Regions from separate parts of the Anaerosalibacter massiliensis genome, predicted to be linked through region 4. Evidence: riboswitches for the same ligand, from Rfam matches in the RefSeq annotation. Region 4 holds a riboswitch; each other region holds the start of a gene.
What was found. Region 4 has a riboswitch for cobalamin ahead of NSA23_RS06095 (energy-coupling factor ABC transporter permease). Riboswitches for the same ligand answer to the same signal wherever they lie in the genome.
Positions count from the first base shown of each region.

Region 1: it holds a riboswitch for cobalamin, as region 4 does, so the genes downstream of both, NSA23_RS06735 (NAD(P)H-dependent oxidoreductase) here and NSA23_RS06095 (energy-coupling factor ABC transporter permease) in region 4, are expected to answer to the same signal.
Region 2: it holds a riboswitch for cobalamin, as region 4 does, so the genes downstream of both, NSA23_RS06910 (cobyric acid synthase) here and NSA23_RS06095 (energy-coupling factor ABC transporter permease) in region 4, are expected to answer to the same signal.
Region 3: it holds a riboswitch for cobalamin, as region 4 does, so the genes downstream of both, NSA23_RS07365 (leucine-rich repeat protein) here and NSA23_RS06095 (energy-coupling factor ABC transporter permease) in region 4, are expected to answer to the same signal.

Region 1 is NZ_JANJZL010000003.1:286,618-290,359, reverse strand. Features, by position in the region: gene NSA23_RS06745 (NAD(P)H-dependent oxidoreductase) at 1-636, opposite strand, end outside; gene NSA23_RS06740 (nucleoside 2-deoxyribosyltransferase) at 771-1,286, shown strand; gene NSA23_RS06735 (NAD(P)H-dependent oxidoreductase) at 1,353-2,024, opposite strand; cobalamin riboswitch at 2,169-2,364, opposite strand; gene aroD (type I 3-dehydroquinate dehydratase) at 2,624-3,382, opposite strand; gene NSA23_RS06725 (shikimate dehydrogenase) at 3,394-3,742, opposite strand, start outside.
Region 2 is NZ_JANJZL010000003.1:316,472-320,213, reverse strand. Features, by position in the region: gene cbiB (adenosylcobinamide-phosphate synthase CbiB) at 1-744, opposite strand, end outside; gene NSA23_RS06910 (cobyric acid synthase) at 754-1,596, opposite strand; cobalamin riboswitch at 1,714-1,888, opposite strand; gene NSA23_RS06905 (patatin-like phospholipase family protein) at 2,098-3,294, opposite strand; gene NSA23_RS06900 (L-cysteine desulfidase family protein) at 3,321-3,742, opposite strand, start outside.
Region 3 is NZ_JANJZL010000004.1:40,763-44,504, reverse strand. Features, by position in the region: gene NSA23_RS07365 (leucine-rich repeat protein) at 1-2,158, opposite strand, end outside; cobalamin riboswitch at 2,296-2,445, opposite strand; gene NSA23_RS07360 (Ig-like domain-containing protein) at 2,648-3,742, opposite strand, start outside.
Region 4 is NZ_JANJZL010000003.1:164,905-168,646, reverse strand. Features, by position in the region: gene cbiQ (cobalt ECF transporter T component CbiQ) at 1-537, opposite strand, end outside; gene NSA23_RS06100 (energy-coupling factor ABC transporter substrate-binding protein) at 521-814, opposite strand; gene NSA23_RS06095 (energy-coupling factor ABC transporter permease) at 798-1,529, opposite strand; cobalamin riboswitch at 1,636-1,808, opposite strand; gene mobB (molybdopterin-guanine dinucleotide biosynthesis protein B) at 1,855-2,346, opposite strand; gene NSA23_RS06085 (TDT family transporter) at 2,410-3,378, opposite strand; gene NSA23_RS06080 (NAD(P)/FAD-dependent oxidoreductase) at 3,392-3,742, opposite strand, start outside.

The DNA of each region.
Region 1 (3,742 bases), 120 kb from region 4:
ATGAGGATCTTCTTTTCTATATCCAAATGCTACTAAAGTAGATACCCCAAATTTTTCCCTATCCAATATTCCTTCATCTTCTAATAACTTTTCTAGCTTTTCCTTATGAAACCCTTCTATAGGGCAAGAATCTACACCTATTTCTGCTGCTGCAGTTAGCATATTTCCAAGAGCAATATATGTCTGTCTCACTGACCATTCAAACATATCCTTATCATTATTTAAGATTTTAAAATCTTCATTTTGAAATTTTCTATATTTTTCACGTCTTTCTTTTACTTTATCTTCTGGCATTTTGTGTATATCTTTCATCATATGAGTAATATAATCAGAGCTATATATAACATCTGAGCTTTTTCTAGCCAATATTATTACCAAATGACTCAATGTTGGCATCTGTCTTTTAACTCCCCAAACTACTGGCAATAATTTTTCTCTAAGTTCTTCATTTTCAACTACAACAAACTTCCATGGCTCAAATCCAAAAGAACTAGGAGATAACCTTCCTACTTCAAGTAAAAAGTTAAAATCATCTTCTGGTATCTTCTTATCTGGATCAAATTCCTTACAAGCAAATCTAAATTTATGTGCATTCAATATCTCTTCTTTTCTTTTTTCTATATCTATATTTTTCATATTATCCCTCCTACCATTTTATCTATTTATTTATATACCCAATTAGAACAAATTTTAATTGCTTTGCAAATATAGTAAAGATTAATTATTATATATAAGGGTATTTAAAGTAAGAATAGTTAGGAGGTTTAAAAATGAAAGGATATTTTGCTTCACATTTTTTTAATGATGCCGTATTTAGATGGACAGAAGAAGTAGCTAGCTATATTGAAGATGAAACGGGAATTGCTATGTATGTTCCACAAAGAAATGCTGAAATCAATGATAAAAGAGAAAATGATAATATTATCACTGATATAAAAATAGCTCAAGCTGATACTCTTGAGTTAAAAAAGGCCAATATATTATTTGCCTGTTTAGATGGACTTACTATAGACGATGGGGTTGCTGGAGAAGTAATGGGCTTTGGATTAATTAAGGAAATGGAAGAAGAATATAGTATTGTCACTAAAAAACCAAGGCTAATAATCGGAATAATAACTGATATGAGATGGCAAGGAACAGGAGATAATCATTTATATAGAAATTTAATGATTTTAGGAAAAGTTAGAGAACATGGCTATATAGTAGAAGGATATCCTGGAGAAGATGATTATAAAAAAGAAATTGTTAAAATAGTAAAAAAGTTTAAAGAACAAAATAATTTGTAAAATTAGACGAAAAAGCTTAGAACCATATATGGCTCTAAGCTTTTTTATATATAAATTAGAGAATATTTACTTTATCCATTCTACTACTTCCCCAATTGGCCTTCTAGCTTTTTCTATATAGACTTTATCTTTCTTGTATCCAAAAGTTACTAGACAAGAAACTCCAAATTTTGAACTATCTAATATTCCATTGTCTTCTAATAATTTTTCTAACTTCTCCCTGTGAAAATTTTCTATAGGACAAGAGCTTATACCTATTTCTGCAGCAGCCGTTATCATATTCCCTAAGGGAATGTAAGTCTGTTTTATTGACCATTGGAACATAGCTTCTTTATCATTTAAAAGCTTAAAGTTTTCCCTCTGAAAAACTCTATAATCTTCACGTCTTTCACTTATCTCATCTTCTGGTATATTTTTTACATCTTTCATTATATAAGTTATATAGTCAGAACTATATATAATATCTGAACCTTTTCTTGCAAGCATCATTACCAAATGGCTTGATGTTGAAATTTGTTTTTCACAATCTAAAGTTAAAGAAATTAAGTCTTCCTTTAACTTATCATCTTGGATTACAATAAACTTCCAAGGTTCAAATCCAAAAGAACTAGGAGAAAGTCTACCAACTTCAAGTAAAAAATCAATATCCTCTTTTGGTATCTTCTTATTAGAATCAAACTCTTTACAAGCAACCCTGTACCTATGTACATTTAATATTTCTCTTTTCTTATTTTCCATAATATACCTCCTTAATCTTTCATAAAAATAAACAATATAAAAAACACCCCTCAGAGATGAAGAGTGTTTGTTTTCTATAGGCACAAGAAAGCATAGACATAGCCATACTATATCTTTTACACCTTCTCATCCTCGTGAGCAATCATAAGTGTCTTATTTATGGCAGGTCTCCTGACTTAGGTTTATAATAAATTCGCACCTTCCCATTCTTTTATTGAAAGAACAGTGGTATAAGTGAACTCAAATTTCCATTACAGTGGCGGGACCGTGTTGGCATTTCACCAATCTTCCCTTTTAAATTTTTGATATAATCAAAAATACCATAAACAACCGTATTTAATTATAATATCATTTTATTCTAATTTCATTTATATGTCAAGTGAACTCCCCCCACTTATTTACCCCTATGAGAGATTCTAACCACTAAGCTAAATTCACAAGAAATTTGGTAATTAAGTTTTAACCTTGCTAGATAATCCTTATTATTGTTGAATTAGTCATATACCTATTGTACCTCTCTTGTTTTACAAGTCTAGAAGTACGTTCTATGTTTTGATTAGAAGTTGAGGTATTCTTGTTTATATTAAATAAATAAACTATTATTTATTTAATACACTAAGAATCTGTCTAAGTTCTAAAGCAAATATTTGCCCTGGTGCTGAAACTTTTTCTCCAGACGCAAAAGTAGCAGCAGAACCAAATGTTTTTCCTACTATCCTACTTATAACTCCCTTTTTTCCCATAGAAATTGTAATCAATGGCTTATTAGCATGATTCTCTTTCATATAATTTGTAGCCTCTAAAAGGACTAAAACATCACTAACACTATTTGGCATAAATGCTACTTTTAATATATCAGCTCTTAGGTTTTGCATCTTCAATAGCCTAGATATTATTTCGTCTTTTGGAGGAGTTTGTTTAAAATCATGATTTGACATTATTACATAAACACTATTAGAATGTGCTGTATTTAAAATCTTCTTTATATTTTCTTCTTTATTAAAAAGTTCAATGTCTATTAAATCTATAATTTTTGATTCTATAGCCATACAATTTAACTTTATATAATATTCATCACTTATCTTTTTATTTCCGCCTTCTCTGATACTACGAAAAGTAAATAATATGGGTACATCTTTTAAATTTTTCCTTATATATATTAATGTTTCTAAAACTTTATCCATTCTTTCCACTTCTTCATAAAAATCTACACGCCACTCTACTACATCAGGTAATAATTTTTTAATGCTTTCAGTTTCACTAATTATTTCATCTTGAGTTTTACCTACAATAGGTACAAATATTTTTGTATTTCCCTCGCCAATATTTATATTTCTTACAGTTACTACATCACTCATTTCTTCACCTTCTATTTTTTAAACAATAATTCTTTCACATAATCAACTGGCATTTCCTTTCCTGTCCATAATTTAAAAGCTTCTGCCCCTTGCCATAATACCATTCCATAACCATTAATTACCTTGCAACCTTGTTTTTCAGCCATATTTAATAGTTTTGTCTTACTAGGTTCATAAACTATATCTGAAACAACTAAATCAGGATATAATATAGATGGATCCGGAATATTACATTTATCTTCCAGTGGCTTCATTCCTACAGATGTTGCATCTATAAAAATTGAACTTTCCTGTATTTCTGTTCTCAATATATTTATATTATAAAGATCAAATACTTTAGCTTTACAATTTGTTTCCTTG
Region 2 (3,742 bases), 150 kb from region 4:
AGCCCCTTCTGGATAAGCACTATTAGGACTTTTATGATTTTTTCTATCTCTTATCATTATCTTAAATCCATTCTTTACATCATATCTAAATATAGAAGAAATACACATTAATACTCCTGATAGTCTTGCTGGAATATAATTAAATAAATCATCTATTTTAGCTGGAAAATATCCTAAATCTATATATTTTTCATTAGTATATCCTAACATAGAGTCCATAGTGTTTATCATTTTATACATTAGTCCTCCTGGAGCTCCTAAAATAAATATATAGAATAATGGTGCAATAACTCCATCAGAAGTATTTTCCGCTACAGTTTCTATATCTGCTTTTATAATTTCCTCTTCACTTAAATTCTTAGTATCTCTTCCTACAATATAAGAAATCTTTTTTCTAGCATCTTCTATACCATTATTAAAAGCATTGTATACCTTCATAGCTTCTTTATGTAAGCACCTAGCTGCAATACATGTATATATTAGATAGATGTTTATAATATGGTATAAAACACTGTATTTTTTTATTCCTTTTAACAACATGAAAGGAATAAAAAAAGCTATAAATATATTAAACAAAGCTATTAAAAAACCGCCAATTTTAATTTCATTTTTACTTTTAAATACTTTTCTTATAGTTTTGTCTTCAAATGAAATTATATTTCCCATTAGCTTAACTGGATGGGGAAAACTATATGGGTCCCCTATTAAAAAATCTAAAACAACTGCTACTATAATATCTAACATTTATTTCACCTACATTTTGTTCATCAATGAATAAATATAATCTATATCCATATTCTCTCTTACTACTTTAGCTATTTTTTTTATTTCCTTTTCCATTTCCCTTATATCTTGTTTTCCATTGTTACATTCCTTTTCATATTCTAAGAGACTATCTTCATCTTCTAGTTCTAAATGTACATAAGGTATTGTTCCAACTACAGGAATATTTAACAGCTCTTCTATCATATCAATCCCTGGTTCTAAAAGAGATTTGTCACCTCTAAACTTGTTAATAACTAATCCTTTAACCCTCTTTCTCTCTTCTTCTTCTAATAACATTACTGTCCCATATAGAGAAGCAAAAACTCCACCTCTATCTATATCTGCTACTAATAACACTGGTGCATCTGCCATTTCAGCCATCCCCATATTTACAATATCATTTTCTTTCAAATTTATTTCTGCAGGACTTCCTGCACCCTCTATAACCACTATATCATGTCTATTTTCAGCTTCATCAAATGTTTCTTTAATCATAGGTTTTAAACCATTTTTAAATTTGAAATACTCTACAGCCTCCATATTCTTATATAGTTTTCCTTTTATAAATACTTGACTTTTTCTATCACTTGTAGGTTTTAAAAGAATAGGATTCATATTTGGATTTGGTTCCAGTTGAGAAGCAAATGCCTGTAGAACTTGAGCTGTACTTATTTCAAGTCCATCTGAAGTTTTATAAGACTTAGATGACATATTTTGAGCTTTAAAGGGAAATACATTATAGCCATCTTCCTTAAATACTCTACATAGAGCAGTACATAAAATGCTCTTCCCAGCTGAAGAAGTTGTACCTTGAACCATAATACTTGTCATATTTTCACCTCCAAAAAAGTACAAGAGAACTTCTCTCGAAGTTCTCTTGTTTTATAGAAAGTTCAATATTTCCCCAGTTTATGAACTAAGTAAACAAGCACTTTCTTTCCCTCCGAAAGAATGCTTTAAGCTCAGGCAGGTTTCCTGACTTACGGTTCAACCTCCTTCCTCCTTCCCAGCATAATAGCTAGTGGACTCTGAAATTTGTCACCGTTTACAGTAGCGGGGGCTGTAGCAGATTTTCACCACTTTCCCTTTTAACCACAAAGGCACCTTAGCTTTTATTTTAAATTATCCATTATATAATATCATTTTTTATATTTTTGTGTCAAATGGAAATATTATATCAGTTTAATATTCATAGATTCTTTGACATATCTAAACTCATGTTCACTTTCAGTTTTTAGCTTTAAAAGTATTAACTTCTTTTAATATTTTTCTTTTCTAACTCATATAATTAATATTTTATATTACTATTAATTAAAAACTATTTTTAAAACTCTAAAAAATTATATCTGCTATATTTTTTATTATATCTTCTTTATTAAATGGAGAAAGAAAGTCCACTTTATTAACTATTTTGTAGAGAAAGTTTTCTCCTTCCGTCTTTTCCCTAGTTTTGTGATTTTCTTTAACTATATTTAAAAGTTCATCATAATCATATACCTTAAATTTTTCTATATCATATAAAATAGCCATCTCCTCCAGAAATCTTATAACTATTTCCTGATAGCTATTTTCCTTTTCCATACCTAAAACATTACTTAACTTTGGAATTATAAATTCAAATAATGCTCTTCTATAAGGGATATCTTTAATTCCAAATATTTCTCCTATTCTTAAAACTTTTTCTTCTTCTGTATTTAAAAACATATCCAAAAAATAGTCTTCATCTTTTTCAGACTCAATATAATATTTATATCCCTTTAAACCTTTTAATGCTTTTAGTCCATCATAATAACCTAGTTTCAAATTTTTTCTGGCTACTTCAGTGTCAAAATCCAATGTTCTTCCTAAGTCTTCATTAGGAGATATATAAATTATATTTAAATCATTAATATCTATTTTCTTTAATCTTCCTGATCCATGAGTTCTTATAGCTATTAAATCTTTATAGCCTTTACTAGATAGAAGCTCTATAGGAAGATTATTATATATTGCTCCATCTATATATTTTTTTCCATCAATTTTCTCCTTTTTAAATACAGGTAAATATGCACTAGCAAGCAAGTACTCGACTAATTTTCCCTCTGGAATATCTTCAATATATAGTTCCAAAGGTTTTAAATCTGTAAGAGAAACTGTGACTATTCCAAAATCTTTACCTGAATTTCTAACTTTTTCTTCATCTATTAATTCAGTTAAGAGTCTTTTTAAAGGTGTTATGTCTATTCCTTTTTCGTCTATTACGCCTTTTATTTTTTCTCCTAAAATTTTAAAATCTTCTATATCTAATTTACCTTTTTTAAATTTTTGTATTTCTTCATCATTTACATCTATTACTCTTGAGTAAGACATATTTTCCCATAATTCATAGGCTTTGTCAAATTCATCTTGAACTATTGCGGCTCCATTTAAAGCACCAACCGACGTACCAGCTACCCCTCCAATTTGTATATCCATTTCTCTTATCGCTTTATATGCACCTATATGATATGCACCTTTTGCTCCTCCACCTTCTAATACTAGACCATACATTTATTGTTCACCCCTTTATATGATATTTATTGTTCTCTAATAGCTTTCAAAGTTCTCTCATCTACTTTTGTCAGTCCTAATAAGCTCAATAGAGTTAAATTTTCTATAATATCTTCAACTTTTTCTGGAACAATTTCATTTTTTGTTCCTACTACTACCCCTTCCATAGAAAGATATGCTGATATAATGGCATTCTCAGTACTAGTCCTAACTTTCAAACTACAACCCTCTGTCACTTCATCACATACCATTCCTGTTACTCCTTCACACATATTTATAATTGCTCCCTCTATTTCTTCAACATTCCCACCTAGTATATAAGTAATACCTGCACTAGCACCTATAGCTGCCATTACTACTCCACATAGTGGTGACAATAGTCCTACCCATTGCCTTATATATATTGTAATAAGACAAGATATAGCTACTCCTCTTATTATTTTTTCAT
Region 3 (3,742 bases), on a different contig from region 4:
ATGAATTTGGTAATTTTATATTAGTTAGTTCATTATTCCTGAAAGCATTCTTTTTAATCTCAAGCAACCTTTCTGGAAAACTTATCTTAACCAGTTTATTACCTTCAAATGCACTTTCCTCTATCGAAATTATATTGTTTGGAATATTAACTTCTGCTAATTCGTTTCCTTTAAAAGCTTCTTTTTGTATTTCTATTACACTGTCTGGAATATAGATAGCTTCCAATCCCTTATTTTGGAATGCACCAGTACCTATTTCCATAACAGGCTCACCATCAATTTCATTTGGAATTACTACATCTTTATCTTTTCCTTTATAGTCTATAATTGTATTAGTATCCTTATTAAATTCTAATTCTGATTCTGGAATTTGTTTGGATACCTTAACTATAGTCTTAACTTTTAATTCTGTTGGAGGATCTGTCTGTCTTACATCTTCTGGAAGTTCAAATGTCCCTACGGCATTATAAGCACTTATTTTATTGCCATCATAATTTTCTATACTCCAGTTCAAGTCAACTTCATATTCTTCTCCATCAGAATCTATAATTTTTGTTGTTTTTGGTAGTAGTTTTTTTGCTTCCTTTTCTGTTGTTCCTATATCTACTAGAACATAGTTAATTGGCTTAATATCCTTTATTGTAGGTAACTCATCTTTACCTCTATATTGTGCATATAGGGTAATATCATGTTCAGGCATGGACAGGTATTCACCAGCCTTATATATTGTTCCACTACCATCAGGTTTTGTATTCCAATTCTTAAATTTCTTATCACCCACTGCAGCTGCTTCAGTAAGTTCTATTGCCGCATATGGAGCTACCTTCTCTGTTTTTGTCTCTCCATCTAATACATATGTTGCATTATGAGCTTTAGATTCTCTATATTCATCAGAAAGCATGTATTTATATTCACCATTTTTCATATCAGTCATATCATATAAGGGTTCTATACCTTTTTTATAGCGGTCGTAGGCAATAAGTCCATAAAGGGCTTGATCTGTTGCCATTGCATTTACTCCTGTACCTGCACCGCCACCGCCATCATTACCTGCTGTTACATGCTTAAATCCTCCAGACTCTGGTGACTTTCCACTTCCAGCTGCCCAAAAAGTTAGAAGGGCATCTATCATATTATTAGTTGCAACTCCATCCCTATTGGCTCCCTTTGTAATAAAACTACAATTCTTACCAATATATCTTAATTCTACATTATCTGACTTTGGATCTATATTAAGTGCTGTTAATGCTACAATAGCTTGTACAGTACTTTCAGCGTTAACATTTCCCCAAGCATTATAACCACCATTATCTACTTGCAATTCTGAAAGTGTATAAATACCTCTTTCTACTACCTTAGCAAATTCCTCATATGAAGGTGAATCTTTTTCACGAACTTTATTATATTTGGTTTCATTTAAATAATAAGGTGCCAATGCCTGTAAAGTCATTCCTGTCATATCAGGATCTGGCATCTTACCAAAAAGAGCCCAACCTCCAACTGTTCCATCTTTCTGAACAATTTCCTTATCTAATATAAAGTTAATCATTTTACTAAAAGTATTTGCATCTTTATTATCAGGTTGCTCATAAAACTTATATCCTCCTGTATTCATAGCTATAATTTCCCAAACAGGTCCATTAATTCCTTGCCTATAGGAAAAACTATGAGAACTAGACAATTTCTCAATAAAATCATATTTTCCAGCTACTTTTGTAACATCATATCCTAATGATGTTAATGTAAGCATAAGACGGGACCACTCTGTAGATTTACTACGGTCAAGGATTCCATCCTTTTCAATAACATATTTCTCAATTCTTTTTATGTAGTCTGTAAAATACTCCTCTTCAAGCTCACCTGTATAGCCATATCCTGTATACAACCCTCTTAACAAGTCCATAACAGACCATTCTCCAAAGGTTGATCCCATTGTTGGCTCTGGAACTGTCTCCATTATATATTTTGCTGCTGCATTGATATAAAACCCAATTTCTGGCTGTTCATCTTCCCAAAAACGAATTTCTAAATCCTTATAATCTTTTGTATAATCATAAGCTACAGCAGATACCGTCATAGGAAGCATGTTCATAACCAATATTAGTGCAAGAACTAAAGATGTCAAACCTCTAGTAAACTTTTTCTTAAAATTATTCAATTTTTTCCCCCCTTGTTTTAAACTTTTTATAATAAAAAGAGCTTCTATCTTAGGAAGTTTCAAACTCCAAAAACTAAGATAGAAGCTCTATTTATGCTGTAGAACTTTACTTAAAACGAATCCCTTATGCGAGGCTCATTTCCCATCATCAAAGAGCAGGTTCCCGACTAAAGCTAAACTTTTCACGGTAGCGCATCTGTTCAGGAATTTCACCTGATTCCCTAAGGATAATATACCTATCCTTCCCAATATATAAACTATTGAGACTACTTTGATATAAAGTTAAATTGTAATCTAATAATATTATACGAACATTCTTATACTTAATTTAAGTATAGCATATTTAATTTTCAAAGGCAAACTGATTTTAATTTTTCTAATGTAGTTATAATCATGCTCATAGGAACATTTTTCTATAATTCTATAAATATTATTATACAAAAAAATAAGGATGAAAACTCATGAAAGTCTTCATCCTAATAATTAATTTTAGGCTTCTCTTTCCTTCTTCTTGTCCATCCATAATTTTGTTCCAACTACTAGTAAAATAACACCTAGAATACTAATCCATAGCATAGAAGATTCTCCTGTCTTAGGAAGTGTTGTTTCCTTTGGTTTATTTTTTATATTAGGTTTAGTTGGTTTATTATCTGGTTTATCTACTTTTCCTGGCTTAGTTGGTTTCTCTGGTTTATTTGGCTGAGGTTTAGAAGCTTCTTTATCCTTTAAACTTTCTATTGCTACTTCTATAGCTTTAACTGCATTATCTACCTCTTCTTGAGTTATTTCCTCTTTATTAAGTATTTCCTTTCCCTTTGCTATTGCTTCATTTAATACTTTTATGCTATTTTCTGTCTTGCCTTCTGTATTTATATTTTCAGCTTTATTTATTATTTCTTCTAATTTTGTCTTATCTACTTCTGGTTTTGGTTCTGGTTTTTCTTCATCTTTAAGGTTTTCCATTGCTACTTCTATATTCTTAACTGCGTTGTCTATTTCTTCTTGAATTACTTCTTCTTTAACAAGTATTTCTTTACCTTTTGCTATTGCTTCTTTTAATACTTTTATACTATCTTCTGTTTTACCTTCTAATTCTATATTTTCAGCCTTGTTTATTGCTTCTTCTAATCTAGTTTTATTTACTTCTGGTTTAGGTTCTGGTTCTTCTTTATCTTCAAGATTTTCTATTGCTGTTTCTATAGCTTTAACTGCACCGTCTATTTCTTCTTGAGCTACTTCTTCTTTGTTAAGTATTTCTTTACCTTTTGCTATTACTTCTTTTAATACTTTTATGCTTTCCTCTGTTTTATTTTCTAAATCTATTTTTTCTGCCTTATTTATCACTTCTTCTAATTTAGCTTTATTTACTTCTGACTTTGACTCTTCTTTTACTCTTACTTTAACATTTACTTCTGGCTTATCTCCCGTAACACCTTCTGGCAATTCATAACTTCCTACAAATTTATATTCTCCTGCTTTGTTGCCATTGTATACTTCACTTGTCCAATTTATATCTACTTCTTCTTTAGTTCCATTACTTAAATTCAATTTTATCTTATTTGGTAATTTTGTTATTGCATCTTC
Region 4 (3,742 bases):
TCTCATTTCTTGGGCAAAAATTATCTCCTTACTTTCTTCTAAAAATACAAATATAAAACGATATATTAAAATTATAAGTTCAATAATTACAGATGGGAGTTTTAACTTCTTAAACACCTTGATAAGATAATTTATAGGAGTAGTTAGGGCTATAAAGAATGTAGACGAAAGGCAAGCTAAAACTCTAAATATTAAAATAACTGCTTCAACTAAAGATTCTCCTTTTACTCCAAAGAAACTATTGCCAATTTTTAAGGAATATAAAAAAATATCATCATTGGATCTACTTATTATTATAGTTAAAATGCTTATAAAAAGAAAGAATAAAGGCAATAAATAAATTTCAAAATAATTTTTACTTGGTATTCTAGCTACTACTGTTGTTAATAGAACCATAATTATAAAAATTATAAAATTAATATATATATTATTAAATCCTATAGCTACAAAAAGAGCAGCTATGGCAAAAATAAATTTTGCCATAGGATTAAATTTTTTTAGTTTATTAATATATGCATATCTATCTATTAGAAGCAACGTCTTTTTTCCCCTTCATATTACCTAATATATATCCAATAGTTCCTGCTCCAATTGCTACTTGAACTGAAAACAACAAACTTTCAATTTCTCCACTTGGTGGTTCCCATAAACTATCAAACCATGGTTCATAGTCAGGATTTATTTCTTCTATAACACCTTCTGCTTGATCATCTGCCCCTTCAAACTCTGAACCACCCATAAATATTAAAGGAAGTATAACAATTACTATTGCTAATATAAGGAGTAGTATATTCTTTTTACTTAGTGATTTCACTGCCCAACACTCCTTCCTTATGATATTCAATTAATAAATTATATATAACACTTGTTAAAATACCTTCTACAATAGCAAGAGGTATCTGCGTAACTGCAAATACACTTAAGAACTTAGCCATAGAACCTGCAAAACCTGTTACTGGATCTGGAAAAGCTAAAGAAAGTTGGATAGATGTAATAACATATGTGGCTAAATCTCCTAAACATGCTGCAACAAATACAGATACAGATGTTTTAGCCCCTCTTTTTTTCATGAATTTAAATAAACCATAGGATACTAATGGTCCTATAACTGCCATAGAAAAAGTATTGGCTCCTAAAGTGGTTAAACCTCCATGAGCAAGTAATAATGCTTGGAATAATAAAACTATTATTCCAACTACTGTCATAGTAGTAGGTCCAAATATTATTGCACCTAAACCTACTCCTGTTGGGTGGGAACAGCTACCTGTTACAGAAGGTATCTTTAAAGCTGATAATACAAACACAAAACCTCCTGCCAAACCTAATAATACTTTTTTATTGCTCTCTTCTTTAAATATTTTATTAACTCTTTTAATTCCTATAACTAAGAACGGTAAAGTTATAATAGCCCAAAATATAGCCCATTTAACTGGTAAAAAACCCTCCATAATATGCATTGCATTAGAAACACTTGGAGTAAGACCTAATAGCAATAAAATAATAAAAAAATATTTTTTCTTTTCTTTCATTAAAAATCACCTCACCTTAATAAAATAAAACCCAACCTAAGGTTGGGTTTATTATTTAACAAATAAAATGCATACAAATAATAAGTAACCACTTCCCACCGAAGGTTTACTTTAAGAATAATAGGCAGGTCTCCTGGCTTGTGGATCATCCTACTCTCAACGCCTTCCCAAATATCAGTGGCATTTTGTTGATTTCGTACTCACTTACAGTAGCGGGGCTGCATTGGATTTTCACCAATTTCCCTTTCAATCTTATGAACCTAAAATTATCCTATGTAATTTTCAATTTAATAATATCATAGCTATGATTATATATCAATATAAATTATTCCTTGAAAAACTTTCTTTCAATAAAATCTACTAATTTTTCTGTCTCTTCAAAACTAAATTGTGGAATATCCTTATTAATAGGAGTATTTGTAACAATACCAAATAAATCTTCGTCTCTAGATATAATTTCCTTAGATAAGCCCTTTCTAAAAACCTCTAGCTTAGGTTTGTTTTCTTTTTTATATCCTTCAGTTATTATTATATCAACATTATTAATCTTTTTTACTATACTATCTAAATTGTACTCTTTTTCAACATTTTCAATCATAGCAAATTTTTGTGATGATGAAATAATTACAGTATCTGAGCCTGCTTGAGTATATTTCCATGTATCTTTACCTGGATGGTCAATATTAAAATCACAGGAGTTATGTTTTATGGTAGCTACCCTATATCCTCTATATTTAAGTTCTTTCACTATATTACATAAAACTGTAGTTTTCCCTACATTAGAGCAGGCTCCTACAATTGAAAAAATAGGTATCATATCTTAACCTCCATATAATCAAATAGTTCAATTAACTGTCATAGCAAAAACTATATACTTTACTTATTCTATACCTTTATAAACTCTTACCTTTTCTCTAGTCCCTAAAGCCATGATTAAAAATTTCAATAAGACATAAGCTATAATCCCCGTTGTAAGATATATTTGAAATCCAACTATTTGAGTAGTTATATAAGATAAAAATTCATATCCTAAACTATCTAGAAATTCAGAAATCTTATTAGATGCAACTATACCTATAGCCATGGGGAAAGTCATTCCAGCATAGCTCGGACTAAAATCTATTGAAAAAAATACTGGTAATTTATAAATTAGGAAGCCTAGAGAAATTAGAACAGCAATATAAAGAAATCCTATTAAATATATATTTGGATCTTCTACAGTATTCAAATAACTTACTAAACACAAACTACATGGAGCTAATAAAATTGCTTGAGTATGATAGACTTCCCTTTTTATTTCAAATTTTATTAAACGAGAAATCATAAATGGAAGAATTATTATATATGTAAAAATACCATAATAAGTGATAAACTTACAAATAAGTAGTTCATCCATTAAACCACCTACTACTGCTGAAACCATTATACCATTATAAGTTACAAACCAACTAGGTAAAAAAGTCTCTTTATTAAATTTTTTAATTATATTTCTATAAGTGAATACGAGTATGTGTATCATATGAATTATAATACCTGAGAACCAAAGTCCCTTTCCAATACCTTTATGAAATTGAATATAGTAGCTTCCTAATAACATCATAATCATTGTAAATCCTGCATATAAACTGCTCAGAACAGTATTTGAATATTCTTTTTTAAATGTATTGGGAAAATTTAAAATTTTTATGATATAACAAATCCAAATAATAGTAGCAATCCACATAGTAACATGTCTTATCCAAGAGAATCCTAATCCCTGATAAACATTAGATAAAGTCAATGCCCCAACAAAAGTAGGCAAAATGGGCACTGGCAAATTTTCTAATCTCTCTATAAAATGATTATTCATTGTGGCTCCCTCCTTAGTAAGTGTACTCTAGATTTTCTTTTATATTGAAAAAATCAGAATAATCTATATTAAAAATAGGTTTTTTAACTTTAGAAACATCTATCTTTGCTCTGATCAATTGGGTTAATATACCTCCATAAGATAAATCTCCTTGCATTATAGCTCCATAGATTTTTCCATCTTTATGTATTATTTTTTTATAATTATTTTCATCTTTTTCTATTTCTTCAATATAAGTTTCATCTGGTAATATTACTTTCCCTAAAGACATAGTTGCTAAACCTAAATAATTCATAGTATTTTTACTTCCAAAAAAATCTGTCATAATAAGTTCATTTCCTGCCATATTATTAGCTGCAATTAT